Regions from separate parts of the Paenarthrobacter sp. PAE-2 genome, predicted to be linked through region 3. Evidence: predicted binding sites of a transcription regulator. Region 3 holds the regulator's gene; each other region holds the start of a gene.
What was found. Region 3 encodes HrcA, which represses chaperone genes, less so after heat shock. Its sites were predicted from a motif close to TTNGCACTCGNNNNNNNCGAGTGCNAA; they were not measured.
Positions count from the first base shown of each region.

Region 1: OCL88_RS02140 (Hsp20/alpha crystallin family protein) is a predicted target of HrcA. The motif match lies at 3,914-3,940, and genes of this name have one in related genera.
Region 2: groL (chaperonin GroEL) is a predicted target of HrcA. The motif match lies at 3,737-3,763, and genes of this name have one in related genera.

Region 1 covers NZ_JAPDNV010000003.1:1,876-8,436, reverse strand. The annotation lists gene OCL88_RS02155 (HAD-IA family hydrolase) at 1-1,997, shown strand, start outside; gene OCL88_RS02150 (6-phosphofructokinase) at 1,994-3,019, shown strand; gene OCL88_RS02145 (metal-sensitive transcriptional regulator) at 3,054-3,311, opposite strand; gene OCL88_RS02140 (Hsp20/alpha crystallin family protein) at 3,433-3,855, opposite strand; gene OCL88_RS02135 (hypothetical protein) at 4,122-4,244, opposite strand; gene OCL88_RS02130 (zinc-dependent alcohol dehydrogenase family protein) at 4,334-5,332, opposite strand; gene OCL88_RS02125 (cation-translocating P-type ATPase) at 5,355-6,561, opposite strand, start outside.
Region 2 covers NZ_JAPDNV010000023.1:9,794-16,354, forward strand. The annotation lists gene OCL88_RS14195 (threonine/serine ThrE exporter family protein) at 1-92, shown strand, start outside; gene OCL88_RS14200 (siderophore-interacting protein) at 116-958, opposite strand; gene OCL88_RS14205 (uracil-DNA glycosylase) at 1,383-2,150, opposite strand; gene OCL88_RS14210 (DUF3263 domain-containing protein) at 2,259-2,594, shown strand; gene OCL88_RS14215 (LytR C-terminal domain-containing protein) at 2,644-3,264, shown strand; gene OCL88_RS14220 (cold-shock protein) at 3,443-3,646, shown strand; gene groL (chaperonin GroEL) at 3,945-5,570, shown strand; gene OCL88_RS14230 (ribonuclease HI family protein) at 5,801-6,561, shown strand, end outside.
Region 3 covers NZ_JAPDNV010000008.1:72,770-79,330, forward strand. The annotation lists gene lepA (translation elongation factor 4) at 1-1,069, shown strand, start outside; gene hemW (radical SAM family heme chaperone HemW) at 1,070-2,299, shown strand; gene OCL88_RS07020 (DUF4870 domain-containing protein) at 2,340-2,753, opposite strand; gene OCL88_RS07025 (DUF3097 domain-containing protein) at 2,869-3,720, opposite strand; gene hrcA (heat-inducible transcriptional repressor HrcA) at 3,937-4,944, shown strand; gene dnaJ (molecular chaperone DnaJ) at 4,994-6,121, shown strand; gene OCL88_RS07040 (16S rRNA (uracil(1498)-N(3))-methyltransferase) at 6,124-6,561, shown strand, end outside.

The DNA.
Region 1 (6,561 bases), on a different contig from region 3:
TGTCCATGGACACCCGGCACATCCTGGCTATCCGGACACGGCTCACACCCCGCGACTGGAGCGGGCTCCTGGATATCACCGCCGGGGTCAATTGCCTGGTCCGCAACAGCAACCTGCCCGAGCCCCCGCTGAGTTCCCAGGTCCATCTGATCGACAGGACCATACCGCCATCCCGCGACGCCGGCCCGGTCCTGGCCGCGGAGGTGGAGACCACCCAAAGCCAGGTGCGCGTGGCCATTGCGGCGGCAGTTGACGTCTCCGGGTCCACCGGAGTGACCGAAAGCCGGGCGGGTTTCCACTTCCGGAGCTTCCAGGTCCGGTCCTCGGAGGAAAACCCCGTCACAGTGGACCGGATCATTGCGATCTCGACGTCCAGGGACCGGGCAGCCTCGTCGGCAGCCACGTCCGCTGCCGCTGCGTTGGCAGGTTCCGGGGGCGACTTCGAAGAACTGTTGCGCCGGCACAAAGCATCCTGGCGGCGTGTCCTTCGGCCGTTCAAGGTGCAGCTTGATGCGCCCGTGCAGGTTCAGTTGGTGCTGAACCTGCACTTGTTCCACCTCTTGCAGACCCTGACTCCGCACACGGCCGAACTCGACGTCGGTGTTCCCGCCCGTGGACTGCACGGCGAGGGATACCGCGGCCACGTGTTTTGGGACGAGCTGTTTGTCCTCCCGGTCCTGAACCCGCGCATGCCCGAGGTTTCCAAAGCCCTCTTGGACTACCGTTGGCGGCGGCTGCCCGCCGCCCGCCAGGCCGCCGTCGCAAAGGGCTTGTCCGGTGCGCTGTTTCCGTGGCAGAGCGGCAGCGACGGCACGGAAGAAACACCGGATTGGCTTTACAACCCGCGCTCAGGGCAATGGGTGCCGGATTATTCGCACCTGCAGGTCCACGCCGGACTCGCAGTGGCGTTCAACGCCTGGCAGTACTTCGAATCCAGCAACGACGTCCCGTGGTTGCTGGGACACGGCGCAGAGCTGCTCATTGACGTGGCACGCTGTTTTGCCTCCCTGGCCGTCCACGATCCCGGTCACCGCCGCTACCACATCCGCGGAGTGGCGGGCCCGGATGAATACCACACGTGGTTGCCCGGGCGGGATGTTCCCGGCCTGGACGACAACGCTTACACGAACGTCATGGCGGCGTGGGTTTGTGGCAAGGCGGCCGAAGTCACTTCAATGTTCCCGGGCCACGAACAGCAGGAACTGCTGGAACGGCTGGGTGTCGGCAAACGCGAGCGGGCACACTGGGGCAGGCTCTCCCGGGCCATGTATGTGCCGTTCAACAAAGACGGCCTGATCAGCCAGTTCGAAGGCTACGATCTTTTGCGGGAGCTGGACTGGGATGGCTACCGGCAAGAGTACGACAATATAGAGCGGCTGGACCTGATCCTGGGGGCGGAAGGCGATGACGTCAACCGCTATAAGCTCGCCAAGCAGGCGGACGTCCTCATGTTGCCGTACCTGCTGGGTGGTTCCGGCCTCATCGCAATGCTCCACCAACTGGGTTACCGCATGACCGAGGCACAGCTGGCGCGGACCGTTGAGTACTACCTCGCCAGGACAGCGCACGGCTCAACACTGAGCAGGGTGGCGCACGCCTCCGTCCTGGCTGCCGTGGACCCTGACCGCGCCTGGGAAAGCTACCGCGAAGCACTCGACGCGGACTTGGATGACACCCAGCACGGAACGACCAAAGCCGGTATCCACCTGGGTGCGATGGCGGGCACGGTGGACGTCATCCAAAGAAGTTTCGCGGGGCTGCGGGTTGGCCGTTCAGGAATCACCTTCACCCCCAATTTGCCGCGCGGACTCAACTCCGTGTCCTTCACGGTGAAGACCCAGGGACACTGGCTGGACATCGAACTGACCACAGAACGGATCCGGGTCACGTCCTCTCCCGGCAGCGCTCCTCCGCTCCGGATCCAGGTCCGCGACCAAACACTGATGCTGCCGGCAGGAGAGAGCCGGAGTTTCAGGCTGCAGGCGGGATCGCGATGAGAAGGTTGGGGATCCTGACGAGCGGCGGCGACTGCCCGGGCGTCAATGCCGTCATCCGGGGAGCAGTCCTGGCCGGGGTCCGGACCGGGCAGTATGACTTCGTGGGCTACCTGGACGGTTGGAGCGGTGTGCTCAGCAACAACACTGTTCCCCTGACCCTTGAATCGGTCAGGGGCCTTTCGCGCCTGGGCGGAACAATACTGGGAACCTCACGGACCAACCCCATCACGTCCGGGGGAGCCCCGGCAGTCATCGCATCCTTGGAGCGCGGCCAGGTTGATGGCTTGATTGCGGTGGGGGGAGAAGGCACCCTCGCAGCTGCCCGGATCCTGGGCGAATCGGGTATCAAAGTCATCGGCGTCCCCAAGACCATCGATAACGACCTCAGCGCAACGGACTACACCTTCGGGTTCGACACCGCCGTGCAAACGGCCACCGAAGCGATCGATCGGCTGCGCACCACCGGCGAATCCCACCACAGGTGCATGATTGCCGAGGTCATGGGGCGCAACGCCGGCTGGATTGCCCTTCATGCAGGCATGGCCGCCGGAGCGCACGCCATCCTGATCCCGGAACGCCGGGTGAGCCTGGAGCAGGCAGCGGCGTGGGTCCTGTCAGCCCGGAACAGGGGCAGGGCACCTCTGGTGGTGGTGGCAGAGGCCTACGTTCCATCAGGCCAGGATGCTCCCTACTTCCCGCGCGGACTCGATACCTTTGGCCGTCCGCGCTTGGGTGGGATCGGATACCTCTTGGAGGAACAGCTCCAGGAACTGACGGGAATCGAATGCAGGGCAACGGTCTTGGGGCACATCCAACGGGGTGGGGCGCCCACGGCATTCGACAGGGTCCTGGCAACGCGGTTGGGAATGGCGGCCGTCCGTGCAGCATCCAAGGGGGAGTGGGGCGTGATGGTTTCCTCGCGGGGCACGGAGATCACCACTGTTGACCTTGCTGCCGCGATTGGTGAGCTGCACACGGTCCCGGAGGACCGGTATTTGGAGGCCGAAATGCTGTTCGGGTGACCTGCCCTGCTGCCCTACTATCGGGCGTCGGGCGTCAGGCGAGGGAGAGGAACAGCTTCTCCAGCTCTTTCCTGTCCATCGTTTGGTCCTCCTGGATGATGCACTGCTCCAGGCCCGTGGCGATGATGGCGAAGCCGGCCCGGTCCAGCGCCTTCGAAACGGCGGCGAGCTGGGTGACGACGTCTTTGCAGTCACGGCCTTCTTCCAACATGCGGGTGACGGCGGCGAGCTGCCCCTGTGCGCGCTTGAGGCGGTTGATTACAGGTGTGAGTTCGGTGGGGTTCAGTTCCATGAGGGTGCTCCATCGGTGGGTTGCTGCCCTCCATGGTATACCCCTATGGGTGTACTGATAGTGGTGGCTGACGACAGGCCGGGCAGGTGCCATCCCATCCGCACCTGCCCGTAGCACGTTCTCAACTCCTGGTGATGGGAACCTTCGAGGGCGAAGCTGTCGCTGTCTTTTCCGGGATGGGTGCCCGTACTTCGAGGACGCCGTCCTTGTAGGAAGCGGTCACGTCGCCTTCCTTCACGCCGTCCGGCAAAGGTATGCGGCGGACAAAGGAGCCGTACCGGAACTCCGAGCGGTAGCTGTCCTTCTCCTTGTGCTCCTTCTTTTCCTGGCGTTCGGCCCGGATGGTCAGGCCGCCGTCGGAGACGGTGATCTCCGCGTCCTTTTCCGGGTCGATGCCGGGAAGTTCGGCACGGATCACCAACGTATTCCCGTCAACCACTTCCTCCACTTTGATCCCCCCGGCGGTGCTGTCGCCGTCGAACAATCTCTCGATAAGCTCCATCGGTGAGCGACGCGCATCAAGCCATTTCGTCAGCTCGGTCATGCCAGCCTCCATCTCTTATCCGCCGCGGAACCTTTCCCGGCAGTACCAGCTTTTCGCTTCGGCAGCGCGGCTTCCAGAGTCCAAAGTCCCCGCCCCCGCCGGGGTCTTCCGGCCCTTACCCTGCGCCGGGGACTGCTGCAGGATGGGGATATGCCCGCGGAATTGCCGGGTGCAGGGAGGAGTCAGTGATGGGTGGACGGGTCAACCCGGAGTCAGAGCCCCAACGGCCCAACGACGGCCAGGGAAAAGGGCGTTCCCGCAAGAGGCTAACGGGTCTCCCGCTCCAAGGCAGCCCCCTGGTCCAAAGGATGCTCCGCATCGGCAAACGCCGGGAGGCCGCGGAAGAAAAGCTGGAGCGCCGGCTGGGTGGAGAGGACACTGAGACTCACACCTGACGTTGCCCCTGGCCCCCACACGCCGGATCGTCCCCCCAGGCGCCGGACCGGAACCGGCGTCGGTGGATCTGTCAGCGCATCTGTCAGCGCATCTTCAGCACGGCAGCGCCGGTGATGTGGTCGTTGGCCAGATCCTCCAGCGCACGGTCCGCGTCCGTGAAGTCGTAGGTGGTGACGGTAGGGGCCAGGCCGATCTCCGCGGCCAGGGCCAGGAAAGCGGTGCCGTCGGCCCGGGTGTTGGCGGTGACGCTGCGGATCTGCCGTTCATAGAAGAGTTCGTTCTGGTAATTGAGGGACGGGATGTCCGTGAGGTGGATGCCGGCAATGGCCAAGGTTCCGCCGCGATCCAACGCCCGCAGGCCCACCGGAACCAGTTCGCCCACGGGAGCAAAAAGAATGGCTGAGTCCAGGGGGACCGGCGGAGCATCGTAGGCGTCGCCGGCATAAACCGCTCCGAGGCTGAGGGCCAGGTCCCGGGCTTGTGCCGATCGGGTCATGACGTAGACGGACGCGCCTTTGCTGATGGCGATTTGGGCCGTCAAGTGGGCGGACCCACCGAAGCCATAGATGCCCAGCCTCCCTCCCGGCGGTAGCGCAGCCCGTTCCAGAGCCCTGTAGCCAATGATCCCCGAGCACAGGAGCGGTGCCGCTTGTTCGTTGGTGAAGCGCGCAGGCAAGGCATAGGCGAAGTCCTCATTCACCGTCATATGGTCGGCAAAGCCGCCGTCACGGTCCCACCCCGTGAATCGAGGCGCCAAGCAGAGATTCTCCTGGCCGCGCCGGCAGTAGGGGCAGTGGCCACAGGTCTGGCCGAGCCACGCGACGCCGATTCTGTCCCCGGGAGAGAAGCGGCCTCCGCTGAAACTTTCCACGACCGTGCCTACGGCTTCGTGGCCGGGGATCACCCCGGCGTGGCGGGGCGGAAGGTCGCCCTCGGCGAGATGGAGATCGGTGCGGCAGACACCGCACACATCCACGCGCAGGAGTACCTCGCCCGGCCCGGGCCGCGGGTCCTCGCGTTCGCCCATCCTCAAAGGCCTGTCCGCTATCTTCCCCGGCACATCAACCCACCATGCACGCATGACTCTTCCTCGTCGTCGGATATCAGGAGGCTCGCACGGACCCTTCCCGCCTTCCAGAGGCGAAAGTCACGTCCGCACCGTGGTTGCCGCGGGTAACGTACCGTCCCACAAGCTCGACGGCGGCACTTGCCGCCAGCGCGGTCAGCACCGAGACCAGCAGCAGGTCAGGTGGAGGCCATTCGAGCAGGAAGAACCCGCGGAGGAAATCAAGGCCCATCACCGCTGCCATCCCCACATAGCATCCCGCCAGAACCGGTACCTTCGTTGCGTTCAGGGGCCGGGAAGTCACAGCCAGGATCCACGATCCGATGATGGTCAAGGTGATGGTGGTGGCCGAACGGCTTGTCAGGACACTGTGATCGCCGCTGAGGGACGCATAGGTGTTGACCCCAAGAATGGCAGTGGCCGTGATGACTCCTGCCGGTATCGCGAAGGACAGGGAACGCTTCAGAAAGCCCGGGACGTAGCGACGGCTGCTGGGCAGGAGGGCCAGGAAGAACGCCGGCAATCCAATGGTCAGGCCATCGACGGCGGACAGCTGGCGGGGGAGGAAAGGATACGGCTGCAGCAACAATCCGCAGGCCACGGCCAGGACCGTGGCGTAGGCGGTCTTGCTGAGGAAGAGCATCGATACCCGTTCCATGTTGTTGATGGCCCGGCGCCCTTCGGCCACAATGCCTGGCAGGCGGCTGAAGCGTCCATCGAGCAGGACCAGCCGTGCCACGGCTTTGGTTGCCGGGGCGGCCGTGTCCATCGCGATGCCCAGGTCGGCAACCTTGAGTGCGGGGATGTCATTGACGCCGTCACCGGTCATGGCAACGGTGTGGCCTTTCCTTTGAAGGGCCTGGATCAGGTCCTTCTTCTGGTGGGGGCCTACCCGGCCAAACACGTCATTGTCCTGGACACAGGATGCCAGGGCTTCAGGATCCGCGGGGAGTGTTGTGGCGTCACAGGCAGGGCGGCCACCCAGTCCGAACCTCCCGGCCAGCAGTCCCACTGTCCGGGGATCGTCGCCGGAAAAGATCTTGATCTGCACGCCCTGTTGCCGGAAGTAGTCCAGCGTGGCCGAGGCGTCCTCCCGTATCGATTCCCGAAACGTGACGAGCAGCACCGGTGAAGCGCCGGCGGGAGAAGGAGTCCCGCCGGTACCGCCGGCGTCGTTTCCTGCAGCCAGTACCAGAGCCAGGGTCCGGAGGCCGGAGGAGGCCAAGGCGGTAGCGCGTCCACGC
Region 2 (6,561 bases), on a different contig from region 3:
TCGCTGCCGGCATTGTGCTTGGCGACAACTTGGCCCGACCCTTGACGAAGGGCCTGTCCAGCAACGAACGGCGCAGGGTGCGGCGCCGGTAAGTCGCGCTGGTCCTGCCTGTCGGCTAAATCTTGCCGACAGGCAGTTTCTTCTCGGCCTGGAACACTTCCTCCACGCGACCCTGGGCCCAATAGCCGGACAGGGAGACCTGGGAGCGTTCCAGGCCGCGCTGCACGAAGAAGATCTCGCGGAGGCCCTTCATATAGCCCCGCTCACCGTGGGCGAAGACGTCCACCCGTCCGGGAAGCCATTCCATGGTCCGGAGGGATTCGAGCAGCAGTTCGCTGGATCCGGCAGGTACCCCGTTCCGCTGCAGCCAGTTCAGTTCGACGCCGGCGGGGGCGGTGATTTGAAGGACGTCGTCGGCGCTGTCTACTTCGAGGAACGCCACGCCCCGCGCCTCCGGTGCCAGCGCCTCAATGGACGCGGCGATCGCCGGAATCGCGGCGTCATCCCCGGCAAAGAGGTACCAGTCGGCGTCGGGTGCCGGATTGTAGGCACCCCCGGGCCCTGTGAAGGTCAGCGCGTCACCGGGTTCAGCCGCCGCTGCCCAAGGGCCGGCGAGGCCTTCATCGCCGTGGACCACGAAGTCGATGGCAAGTTCCTGCGCTTCAAGATTGACCCAGCGGATGGTGTAGGTCCGGGTATGGGGCCACTGCTCGCGGGGCATGGATTCCCGGATGGCCCACAGGTCCAGCGGCAGCTCGTAGTCGACGCCCGGCTGCGGGAAAACGATCTTGACGTACCTGTCCACGTACTCGTTCTGCGCGTAGTCCTTGAATCCCGGGCCACCCGCGATGATCCGGATCATGTGCGGCGACAACCGCTCCTTGCGCAGCACCGTCAGGTTGACCTGGGGGCGCGTTTTGCGGTCGGCGGACGAAGTGACGGGAAGGGCGGCATTCATAAGGCAAGCCTAAGCTGATTCACTGTACATTTGCTGGGGATGCGCGGAACGTTACATACCGCCGGCGTCGCTCTTTCACGTCCTGACGCGTTTTCCGCGTTGCTCTTTCACGTCCCGACGCGTTTTGTGCGTCGCTCTTTCACGTCCCGACGCGTTTTTCGTGTTGCTCTTTCACGTCCCCCGCCGGATAGTTCGACGACGGCGCTCGGCCGGGTGCCGCCGTCGGGCCTTGCCGTGTGTACTTTTCCTGCCGCTGCAGGCTTCCGCCCGCCCCCGAGCCCATTACCGACCGGGTAGTAAGTGCCAGATGGATCACCGGAACGGGGTGGGATGTGCCAGAGGGATCACCGGAAGGGGGTGGGATGTGCCAGAGGAATTACCAGAACGGGGTGGGATGTGAGAGAGGATCGCTGGGGAGGCGGGGCTACAGGACGGGGAGTTCCCAGTCGACGGGTTCGGCGCCCTGTTCACGCAGCAGCTCGTTCGTCCGGCTGAAGGGCTTGGACCCAAAAAATCCGCGGGACGCCGACAACGGACTTGGATGTGCGGACACAATCGACGGTGCCCCGTTCAGCAGTGGCCCCACGGACTCCGCGTCCTTCCCCCAAAGAACGGCCACGAGCGGCTTAGGCTGCCCGTCGGCGTCGGCGCGGTTCACCACGGCGTTGACGGCCGCCGTCGTGACGGTTTCCCATCCCTTGCCGCGGTGCGAGCCTGCGTTCCCGGCATTCACGCTGAGGACGCGGTTCAACAGCAGCACTCCTTGCCGCGCCCAGGCACTGAGGTCGCCGTGGACGCGTGGCGGCAGTCCAAGGTCGTCGTGAAGTTCGCGGTAGATATTGGCCAGGCTCCGGGGGATGGGCCGCGTCTCCCGGGAGACGGAGAAGGAAAGCCCGACGGCGTGTCCCGGCGTGGGGTACGGGTCCTGTCCCAGTATCAGGACCTTCACGTCGGCCAGCGGCTGACGAAAAGCCCTCAGCAGATTGCCGGCGGCGGGAAGGACCTGCGCTCCCTGCCCGGCCTGCGCAGCGACGAAGCCCAGTGCCGCGCGAAGCTGCGGCTCAACCGGGCTCAGGGCCTGCGCCCAGTCCGGCGCCATCAAGTCCTCCAGCGGCGTGTCCAACAGTTCATCAAAGCCCTGACCCGAGGGGCTTGCAGGTTCCAAGTCAAAGAGCGCTTCCTCACCAGTCACCCGGCAATTGTCTCCCGTGACGCGCGGCACTTCCGAATGACAGTGGTGTTATTCGCCCGTAACATGGGGAGGAGGAAATCCCCTTACCCGCGTCTTGAGGAGTGTGCCGTGGCCGAACCCGCGCCGGAATCGATGGCGGAGCAGGGCACCGGTTTCGCCCTTGCAGACCTGGCCGCAGGTGTTCGGGCAGATTCTCCGTTGAGTGAGCGCGAGCAGCAGATACTGGCCCTGGAGCGGCAGTGGTGGAAGTACGCCGGGGCCAAGGAACAGGCCATCCGCGAACTGTTTGATCTCTCCGCAACGCACTATTACCAGATCCTGAATGCGCTGATCGATACCGAGGAAGCCTTGGCCCACGATCCCATGCTGGTCAAGAGACTGCGTAGACTACGTACGTCGCGCCAACGTGCGCGCACAGCGCGTCGCTTGGGGTCCGACGCATAATTCGCACGGCTGAACTGTCAGCAGCAACCAGCAAGGACAACGCTTCACCATGACCAAATATGCCAAGGATGAATTCGACCGGGTTCCGCAAAACACGTCCCGTCAGGGTGTGCACAGGGACGCCACGGAAACGCCGCGGCCTACTCTGTGGCCGGTCCTCACTGTGGGCGCCGTGGCCTTGGTTCTTGGCCTGGTGGCATTCCTGATCCTTCCGCGGCTGGGCATCGTGGCGCCCTCGGCATCTTCCAGCACCTCGACGCCGGCCGCACAGCAGAGCGAGGCGGCACCTTCGGCAACACCCACGACGTCGGAGAGCGCGCCTATCGCTTCGGGCGAACCCACTCCGGACACGACTGCCTCGGAGTCGCCGTCTGCAACGCCTTCTTCGGCTCCTGTCGACAAGACGACTGCAGTGGCTGTCTACAACGGCACTGCCACCGCCGGGCTGGCCAGCCGCGTCGCCGGGTTGGTTCAGGGAGACGGATGGGCGCTGGGCGCGGTAGGAAACTGGGGAGGACTTCCGCAGCAGACGTCCGTGGTCTTCTACAACGCTCCGAAGCAGAAGGCGAACGCCGATGCCGTAGCTTCCCTGCTGGGCATCACCACCGTTGTGGAGTCCCCGGACGTGCAGCAGCCCTTGGTCGTCGTAGTGGGACCCGGCTACCAGTAAAGAGCCGAAAATACAGGGATCCGGAGTCCATCCGGCAGAACTCGGTTAAGCCTCAATAACAAAAGCAGCCCCTCACTGGCCGGGAGCAGCGAACCGGCCGTGACAGTGGTTACAGTGGATGAATTCCGGCGCGGAGATCCCGGCTGCCGGCAACAGCTTCTGTGAAAGTGTGGGCATTATGGCTTTGGGGACCGTCAAGTGGTTCAACGCCGAAAAAGGGTACGGCTTCATCACTGTGGATGATTCCGGCGACGACGTTTTTGTCCATTGGTCGGCGATCCAGATGGACGGTTACCGCGCCTTGGAAGAGGGGCAACGCGTGGAGTTCGAACTCGGCGAAGGCCTCAAGGGGCCGCAGGCTGAAAGCGTGCGTGTAGCCTAGCGGCTCAGCTTTCGGCTGAATGGGCCTCGCTGTGGGTAGCAGCGAGGCCTTCCTGCTTGCACTCTCCACGGTCGAGTGCTAATTATTGATTTAGCACTCCTACGCATCGACTGCTAATTCCGGCCCCGTCCGCGGAGCAGGGATTACCGCCGCTGCCAAGGAGGAACAAGAAACACCCTGATGGGGTGAGGTCCGGAGCGCGGGGCATACAGAGGCCGCGAGCGAAGGGCCGTCCGTCGCGGGCATCCCATCTGACAGGTACCTTCTTAACGACTGTCCCGAAAGGACTACCGCCGTTATGGCCAAGATCATTGCATTTGATGAAGAGGCACGCCGCGGCCTCGAGCGGGGCCTGAACACCCTCGCTGACGCCGTCAAGGTCACCCTCGGCCCGCGTGGACGCAACGTCGTCCTCGAAAAGAAGTGGGGCGCTCCCACGATCACCAACGATGGTGTTTCCATCGCCAAGGAGATCGAGCTGGACGATCCTTACGAGAAGATCGGTGCTGAGCTGGTCAAGGAAGTTGCCAAGAAGACGGATGACGTCGCTGGCGACGGTACCACCACCGCTACTGTCCTCGCACAGGCCCTGGTCAAGGAAGGCCTGCGCAACGTTGCTGCCGGCGCCGACCCGCTGTCCCTGAAGCGCGGCATCGAGAAGGCAGTGGACGCTGTTATCAGCGAACTGCTTGCTTCCGCCAAGGAAATCGAAACCAAGGAAGAGATCGCAGCTACGGCTTCCATCTCCGCCGGTGACCAGGAAATCGGTGCACTGATCGCCGAAGCCCTGGACAAGGTGGGCAAGGAAGGCGTCATCACGGTCGAGGAATCCAACACCTTCGGCCTGGAGCTGGAACTCACCGAGGGCATGCGCTTCGACAAGGGTTACATCTCCGCTTACTTCGTCACCGACGCTGAGCGCCAGGAAACGGTCCTCGAAGACCCGTACATCCTGATCGTCAACTCCAAGATCTCCAACGTGAAGGAACTCGTCACGGTTCTGGAGAAGGTCATGCAGTCCAACAAGCCGCTGCTGATCATCGCCGAAGACATCGAGGGCGAGGCCCTGGCCACCCTGATCGTCAACAAGATCCGTGGCACCTTCAAGTCCGTTGCCGTCAAGGCTCCGGGCTTCGGTGACCGCCGCAAGGCCCAGCTGGCCGACATCGCCATCCTCACCGGTGGCCAGGTCATCTCCGAAGAGGTAGGCCTCAAGCTGGAGAACGCTGGACTGGAGCTCCTCGGCACCGCCCGCAAGGTTGTTGTCACCAAGGACGAGACCACCATCGTTGAAGGTGCTGGCGACGCCGAGCAGATCGCCGGCCGTGTTGCCCAGATCCGCGCCGAGATCGAGAACTCCGATTCCGACTACGACCGCGAGAAGCTGCAGGAACGCCTGGCCAAGCTGGCCGGCGGCGTTGCAGTCATCAAGGCCGGTGCCGCTACCGAAGTTGAGCTCAAGGAACGCAAGCACCGTATTGAGGACGCCGTCCGCAACGCGAAGGCTGCCGTTGAAGAAGGCATCGTTGCCGGTGGTGGTGTTGCCCTCATCCAGGCAGGCGCCAAGGCATTCGCCAACCTCACGCTGCAGGGTGACGAGGCAACGGGTGCCAACATCGTCAAGGTTGCCATCGACGCACCGCTGAAGCAGATCGCTTTCAACGCAGGCATGGAGCCGGGCGTTGTGGTGGACAAGGTTCGCGGCCTGCCTTCGGGCCACGGCTTGAACGCTGCCTCCGGCGTCTACGAAGACCTGCTGGCTGCCGGCGTCAACGACCCCGTAAAGGTCACCCGTTCGGCCCTCCAGAACGCAGCTTCCATCGCTGGTCTCTTCCTGACCACCGAGGCTGTTGTTGCTGACAAGCCGGAGAAGAACGCTCCGGCTCCGGGCGGCGACGAGATGGGCGGCATGGGCGGCTTCTAAGCCTCCTGTCCTGCAGCATCACGCTTAGCAACGACGACGGCGGTCCTCACCTTCGGGTGGGGGCCGCCGTCGGCGTTTCCTGCCAGGGCTCCTTTGACGCGTGGATCGGCGAAAAGCCGCGAATACGTCCAGTTCGTGGGGAGAATTGCGGCGACTTGGCATGGTTCCCGCGGTCACGATGGAGGAGTGACGCGGCTTCAGTGTCTGTGAGGTCTGGCAGGATTGATTGCATGACGATTATTGCTGCCGCCGATGGTTCTGCCCTCGGTAATCCCGGGCCGGCCGGATGGGCCTGGTATGTTGACGACTCCTGTTGGCGCGCCGGTGGATGGCCCCACGGAACCAACAACATGGGCGAACTGATGGCGGTGCTGGACCTCTTCCGTTCCACCGCCCACATCCCGCACGAAGAGCTGCGGATTCTCTGCGACAGCCAATATGTCATCAACTGCATCACCAAGTGGATGCCGGGGTGGAAGCGCAAGGGCTGGCGCAAGGCCGACGGTAAACCCGTGTTGAATGTCGATCTCCTCAAGGACATCGATCGCGCGATCGCAGGGCGCAAGTACACCTTTGAATGGGTCAAGGGCCATGCAGGCCATGAGCTCAACGAGGCCGCGGACGAACGCGCCAGGGCCGTTGCAACCGCCTATCAGCAAGGCGTGGCAGCGCCCACCGGCCCCGGTTTCTCCGGAGCCTCCGGAGCAGCTGCGGAGCCAGTTCCTGTGCACGCGGCACCAGCCGCTGCATCGGCCGCAGCTCCCGCCGCAACTCCCGCTTCATCCCCGGCCGCCAAGGCGCCTGCCCCCTCCAGCCCCTTGCCTGCCTCGAAGCTGGACCGTGCTCCACGGCTGCATTCGGAGCCCACCTTGTTCGGTGAATCCGGCATTTTCGGCCAAGCGGACCTGTTCAGCGAGCTGGAAGATGCCGCTGCCCCGGAGCTGACACCGGAAGAACTGGTCGTGGCACTGGAACGGGAGCTCCTCCGCCC
Region 3 (6,561 bases):
GGGTTTGGGCGTTGGTGAGGTGGGATACCTCATCACCGGCGTGAAGGATGTCCGCCAGTCCAAGGTTGGCGATACTGTCACCAACCAGGCCAAACCGGCCTCGGAATCGCTCAGCGGGTACGCCGATGCGAAGCCGATGGTCTTCTCCGGCCTCTACCCCTTGGACGGCACGGACTACCCGGTACTCCGCGACGCCTTGGAAAAGCTCATGCTCAATGACGCCGCCCTGGTCTACGAGCCTGAGACGTCAGCTGCGCTGGGCTTCGGTTTCCGCGTCGGCTTCCTCGGTTTGCTGCACCTCGAGATCACGCGCGAACGTTTGGAACGCGAGTACAACCTCGACCTCATCTCTACTGCTCCCAACGTGGAGTATGAGGTCACCTTGGAAGACAAGCGGGTTGTCCACGTCACCAACCCCAGCGAGTACCCCACGGGCAAGATCGCCGAGGTCCGCGAACCGATGGTCTCCGCTACCGTCCTGGCACCCAACGAGTTCGTCGGCGCCATCATGGAGCTGTGCCAGAGCCGCCGCGGCCAGATGAAGGGCATGGACTACCTGTCCGAGGACCGTGTCGAACTCCGTTACTGGATCCCGCTGGCCGAGATCGTGTTCGACTTCTTCGATCTCCTGAAGTCCAAGACGCGCGGGTACGCCTCGCTGGACTGGAAGGCCGACGGCGAGCAAGTGGCCGACCTCGTCAAGGTGGACATCCTGCTTCAAGGTGAACAAGTGGACGCGTTCAGTGCCATCACGCACCGCGACAAGGCCTATTCCTATGGTGTGATGATGACCGGGAAGCTCCGCGAGCTCATTCCCCGGCAGCAGTTCGAGGTGCCCATCCAGGCTGCCATTGGCTCCCGCATCATCGCCCGCGAGAGCATCCGGGCCATCCGCAAGGACGTTCTTGCCAAGTGCTACGGCGGTGACATCACCCGTAAGCGCAAACTGCTGGAAAAGCAGAAGGAAGGCAAGAAGCGCATGAAGATGGTGGGTCGCGTCGAGGTGCCGCAGGAAGCCTTCATCGCTGCCCTCACCACTGACGAGTCGAAGGACAAGGCAAAGAAGTAAATGCCAAGCGTCCTGCCTTTGGGCGACCCGGCACCTGCTGACGGCTTGCTGCCGTCGCAGGTGCTCGCCGACGTCGGACGCCGGAAGTTCGGCTTGTACGTCCACATACCGTTCTGCGCGGTGCGGTGCGGCTACTGCGATTTCAACACCTACACCGCCACTGAGCTGGGCGGGGGAGCCTCACAAGCTGCCTACTCAGGTACCGCAGCGTCGGAGGTCGACTTCGCCGCAAAAGTGCTTGAGGATTCAGGCCTGCCGCGGCGTCCCATGAGTACCGTTTTCTTTGGCGGTGGCACGCCCACGCTGCTGCCGGCCGAAGACCTCGCGGAGATACTGCGGACCGCAGTGGGGCATTGGGGACTGGAAGACGGCGCTGAGGTCACCACGGAGGCCAACCCGGATTCGGTAACCCGTGAGTCGCTGCAGGTCCTCAAGGACGCCGGCTTCACCCGCGTCTCCTTTGGCATGCAGTCGGCAGTCCCGCACGTCCTCAAGGTACTGGACCGGACCCACACGCCCAGCCGCGTCCCCCAGGTTGTCCAGTGGGCCCGGGAAGCAGGGCTGGCCGTCAGCCTCGACCTGATTTACGGGACGCCGGGGGAGTCCATGGCTGACTGGCGGGAGTCGTTGGAGACCGCGCTCTCCTACGAGCCCGACCACGTCAGCGCCTACGCCTTGATCGTGGAGGAGGGGACCAAGCTTGCCGCCCAGATCCGCCGCGGCGAAGTGCCCGGCATCGACGACGACGACCACGCCGCCAAGTATGAACTTGCCGACCAGCTGATCTCGGAAGCCGGCCTGGGCTGGTATGAGGTCAGCAACTGGGCCAGGACACCGGAACAGGCTTGCCGCCACAACCTGGCGTACTGGCGCGGCGACGACTGGTGGGGTATCGGCCCCGGAGCGCATTCCCATGTGGGCGGCGTCCGGTGGTGGAACGTCAAGCACCCCGCTGCCTATGCTTCCCGCCTGGTGGCCGGAGAATCTCCGGCTGCGGGCAGGGAAACGCTCGACGCCGGAACACGGGATGTGGAGCGGATCATGCTGGAGGCGCGGCTTGTGTCGGGCCTGGCCATAGATGGCTTGGACAAGGACGGCAGGCGTGCTGTGGCGGGTTTGATAGCCGATGGCCTGGCCGAACCTGCTGCGGCCTTCCAAGGACGCTTGGTGTTGACCCTTAAGGGACGTTTGTTGGCCGATGCGGTAGTGCGGCGCATCCTGCCGGACTGACTTACGGAAGATCGGCCCTGCGGAAAGATCGGCGTCGCCGCTACTTGATCCAGCGAAGGTTGAAGCGGTAGCGGTGCGGCTGGCCGTGGTTCACGCGGATGCCGGCGGAGACGGAGAAGCACGTCAGTGCCACCCAGATTGCCGTGGCGATGACGGCAAAGATGTTCCCCACAACCGGTAGCAGCACGAGGATGTTCGCTACGGCCGCTGCAATGGTGGGCGGCAGCGTGAAGTTGAGCGCTTCCTTGGATTCCTGCGCTGTAAAGGGACCCCTGTCGCGGAAAATCAAGTAAATCAGCAGCGAGGGAAGGCACCCGAGGATTCCACCGAAGTGCGCCAGGGTTGCCCACTGGCGGTCCTCGCTGGCTGTGAGAGGGAGTGCGTTTGCAGGCGCGCCATGGTACTGGGGCTGACCTGCGGCCCTGCCCGGTTCTTCTGGGGCGTTCTCTGACACGTTGGTTCCCTTTGCTTTAAAAAATGCTGCGGTGTTGCTGTCCCAGAATATAGGGTCCGGGGCTGTTCCGGGACCAACCCGCCGCCCGCCGCCGTCGGACGCCCAGGCGCTGGAGTCAGGGCACGGTGAGGAAGTCGATGACTTCCTCCACGCGGCCCAGGAGGGATGCTTCAAGGTCGGCGTAGGTGCGGACCGCGCCCAAAAGGCGCTGCCAGCCGAGTCCGATGTCCTCCGCAGTCTCGTGCGGCCAGCCAAAAGCACGCAGGATCCCCGTCTTCCAGTCCGTACCGCGGGGAACATCGGGCCATTGGGCGATGCCAAGGACCTTGGGCCGGATCGCCTGCCAGACATCTACGTAGGGGTGTCCCACGATCAGGACGTTGCCGGCAGCGCCCGGCAAAGTCATCGCTTCGGCGGCGATCCGCGATTCCTTGGAGCCGGCTACGAGGTGGTCCACGAGGATTCCCAGCTTGCGCCCCGGGCCGGGGTTGAAGGCTGCTATCGCGGCTTTGAGGTCATCCACCCCGTGCAGGGGCTCGACGACGATGCCCTCCACGCGGAGGTCGTCACCCCATACTTTTTCCACGAGTTCCGCATCGTGCTTGCCCTCCACCCAGATACGGCTCGCTTTGGCCACCTGGGCGCGTTGGCCACTGACGCGCACGGAACCCGAGGCTGTCCGTGTGGGGGAGGCTGCAGTGGCGGGTGCCTTGGGCGCGGGAGGCAGGAGCCGGATGGGCTGACCTTCCAGCAGGAAGCCGAAGCCCAGCTGGAAGGACTTGGTTTTTCCGCGCCGGTCTTCGAGGGCTACGATGTGCATCCCGCCGGACTTTTCCACGCGGGTGACCGCACCCACCCAACCGGATTGGGCATCCTCCAGCACCATCCCGCGTTGCACGGGTACCTCCGGTAGCCGGCGTTGGGCAGGAGCGGTCAGGTCCTGTGGACCCCAGGTGTCATAAGCCAAGGAATGACCTAACTCTTCGGGCTTGGACGGCTGCCGGGCCGCAGTCGCCGCCGGGCCTGCCATGGATGTCTGCGCGGGCGGTTTCAATGCTAGCAACGCGGTGGCCCATACTAGACTTGTTAGCACTTGGGCATGTCGAGTGCTAAGCAAAAGGGTCAGCTGAAGGTCCCTCGTGCATCAGTGCATGGGCCGGATGGTCTGTCAGGAGGTGTTGGAATGAGTGAGCCACGCAAACTCGAAGTTCTGCGTGCCATTGTTGAGGACTACGTACATTCGCGGGAGCCTGTTGGTTCCAAGGCCCTGGTAGAACGCCACCACCTGGGCGTATCCAGTGCGACCATCCGCAACGACATGGCGGTGCTTGAAGAAGAGGGGCTGATCGCAGCACCACACACCAGCGCCGGCCGTATTCCGACGGACAAGGGCTACCGCCTGTTCGTGGACCGGATCTCCCAGGTTAAGCCCCTGTCGGCCGCTGAGCGTCGTGCCATCCACTCCCTGCTTGAGGGTCCGGATGATATTGACGACATCCTTGAGCGGACCGTCAGGCTCCTGTCGCAGCTGACCAACCAGGTCGCCGTCGTGCAGTATCCGCACTCCAAGCGCGCCGTGGTGCGCCATGTGGAGTTCGTCCTCCTCGGGCCAAAGCAAGTGCTCGTGGTGCTGATTGCCGACACTGGAAGCGTTGGGCAGAAGGTCATCGATGCCGGTGCCGACGTTGCCAACGAGGCCCTCATGGCGCTGCGTTCACGCTTCCTGGGCAGCATCGCAGGCACGCAGATGGACCTCCTTCCACAGGTCTTGCCGTCCGTGGTGGCGTTGTGCCCGCCGGAGCTGCGGGGACTCGCCCAGATGCTGGCCAACGGACTCCAGGCCCTCAGCGATACCAGCAAGGAAGAGCGGATCCTGATGGCCGGCACGGCCAACCTCGCCCGTTCCAACGTGGACTTCCCCCTGAGCATAGGACCCGTGCTGGAGGCCCTTGAGGAACAAGTTGTCATGCTCCGGTTGTTGTCGGACATGGGGGATGATCCGCGCGGCGTGACGGTGAGCATCGGCCGGGAAAATCCCTACGACGGCCTGGCCGAGGCCTCCGTGGTGGCTACCGGCTACGGTTCCGGCGCCAAGGTTGGAATCCTCGGTCCCACCCGTATGGACTACCCCACCACCATGGCGGCAGTCCGCGCCGTAGCGCGCTACCTTTCCCGAATTCTCGGCGGCTGAAACCGGCCGTCACCAAAGACCGCAGTACAACAAGGAAGAGATACCGACTTTGAGCAGCCACTATGACGTTTTGGGAGTCTCGCCGGAAGCCACCGGGGAAGAGATCAAAAAGGCGTACCGCAAGTTGGCGCGCAAGCTCCACCCGGATGTGAATCCGGGGGAGGATGTCGCCGAACGCTTCAAGGCCGTGACCCACGCTTACGAAGTCCTGTCAGACCCGCAAAAACGCAGGGTGTACGACGCCACGGGCAATGAAAACGGAACGGACAACGGATTCGGCGGCGGCTATTCCGGGCAAGGCTTTGCCTTCCAGGACATTTTCGACACCTTCTTCGGCGGGGGCGGGGGTCACGGAGGTCCCGCGTCCCGCGTGCGTCGTGGCCAGGACGCCCTCATCAGCGTGCGCATTGATCTCAAGGACGCCGTGTTCGGCGTCAACAAGAAGCTCGAAGTGGACACGGCTGTTGTGTGCCCCACCTGTGACGGCAGCTGCTGCCGTCCGGGTACCCACCCGGAACGTTGTGACATTTGTGGCGGCAGTGGCCAGGTCCAGCGCGCTGTGCGCTCCATTCTGGGCCAGGTCATGACCACCGCGCCCTGCGGATCCTGTGAAGGATTCGGCACCATCATCAAGGATCCCTGCAACGAGTGCAGTGGCCAGGGCAGGATCCGCAGCCGCCGGTCCCTCACCATCAAAGTACCCGCCGGTGTGGCCACGGGGACCCGTATCCAGCTGTCCGGCCAGGGCGAGGCAGGCCCCGCCGGTGGTCCGGCAGGCGACCTGTACGTGGAGATCCGCGTCAACAGCGATTCCACCTATATCCGCGAAGGGGACGATCTCCACGCCACGCTAAGTGTACCCATGACTGCAGCCGCCCTGGGCACGGAGTTGACCCTGGAGACCTTCGACGGTCCGCAGGAGATCGATGTGAAGGCCGGTACGCAGTCCGGCGAGATCATCACCCTGCGCGGGCTCGGCGTGACGCATCTTCGCGGTTACGGCCGCGGCGACCTCAAAGTGCACCTGCACGTGGAGACGCCAACCAAGCTGGACGCCGCCCAGGAAGACCTGCTCCGTCAACTCGCCAAACTCCGCGGAGAACAGTTCACGGACGGGAAGCTCGTTGCCAGCGGCGGGATGTTCGCAAAGCTGCGGGACAAGCTCGGTAACCTGTAGCGGTGAGCAACCCCGTATTCTTCGCCCCCACCGGCAGCCTTGACGGATTGGTGTCCGGGTCCGTCTTTGTCCTGGAGGGCCCGGAGGCGCGGCACGCCGTGACAGTGAAGCGTCTGTCCGCAGGCGAACCGGTGGATATTTCCGATGGTGCGGGCGCCAGGCTGACGGGTAGGGTCTCCGAGGCAGGGCAAGGCTTGCTGTCCGTGGTTGCGGAAGAAGTAGCCTTTGAGGAACGTCCCGCTGTCCGGTTGGTGCTCGTGCAGGCGCTGGCCAAAGGAGACCGCGACGAACTCGCCATCGAAACGGCTACCGAGCTCGGCATTGATGCTGTGATCCCCTGGCAGGCGGAGCGCTCCATTGTGCGGTGGAAGGGCGATCGCGCCGCGAAAGCGCACGCAAAGTGGCAGTCCGTAGTGACCGCAGCAGCGAAACAAGCACGC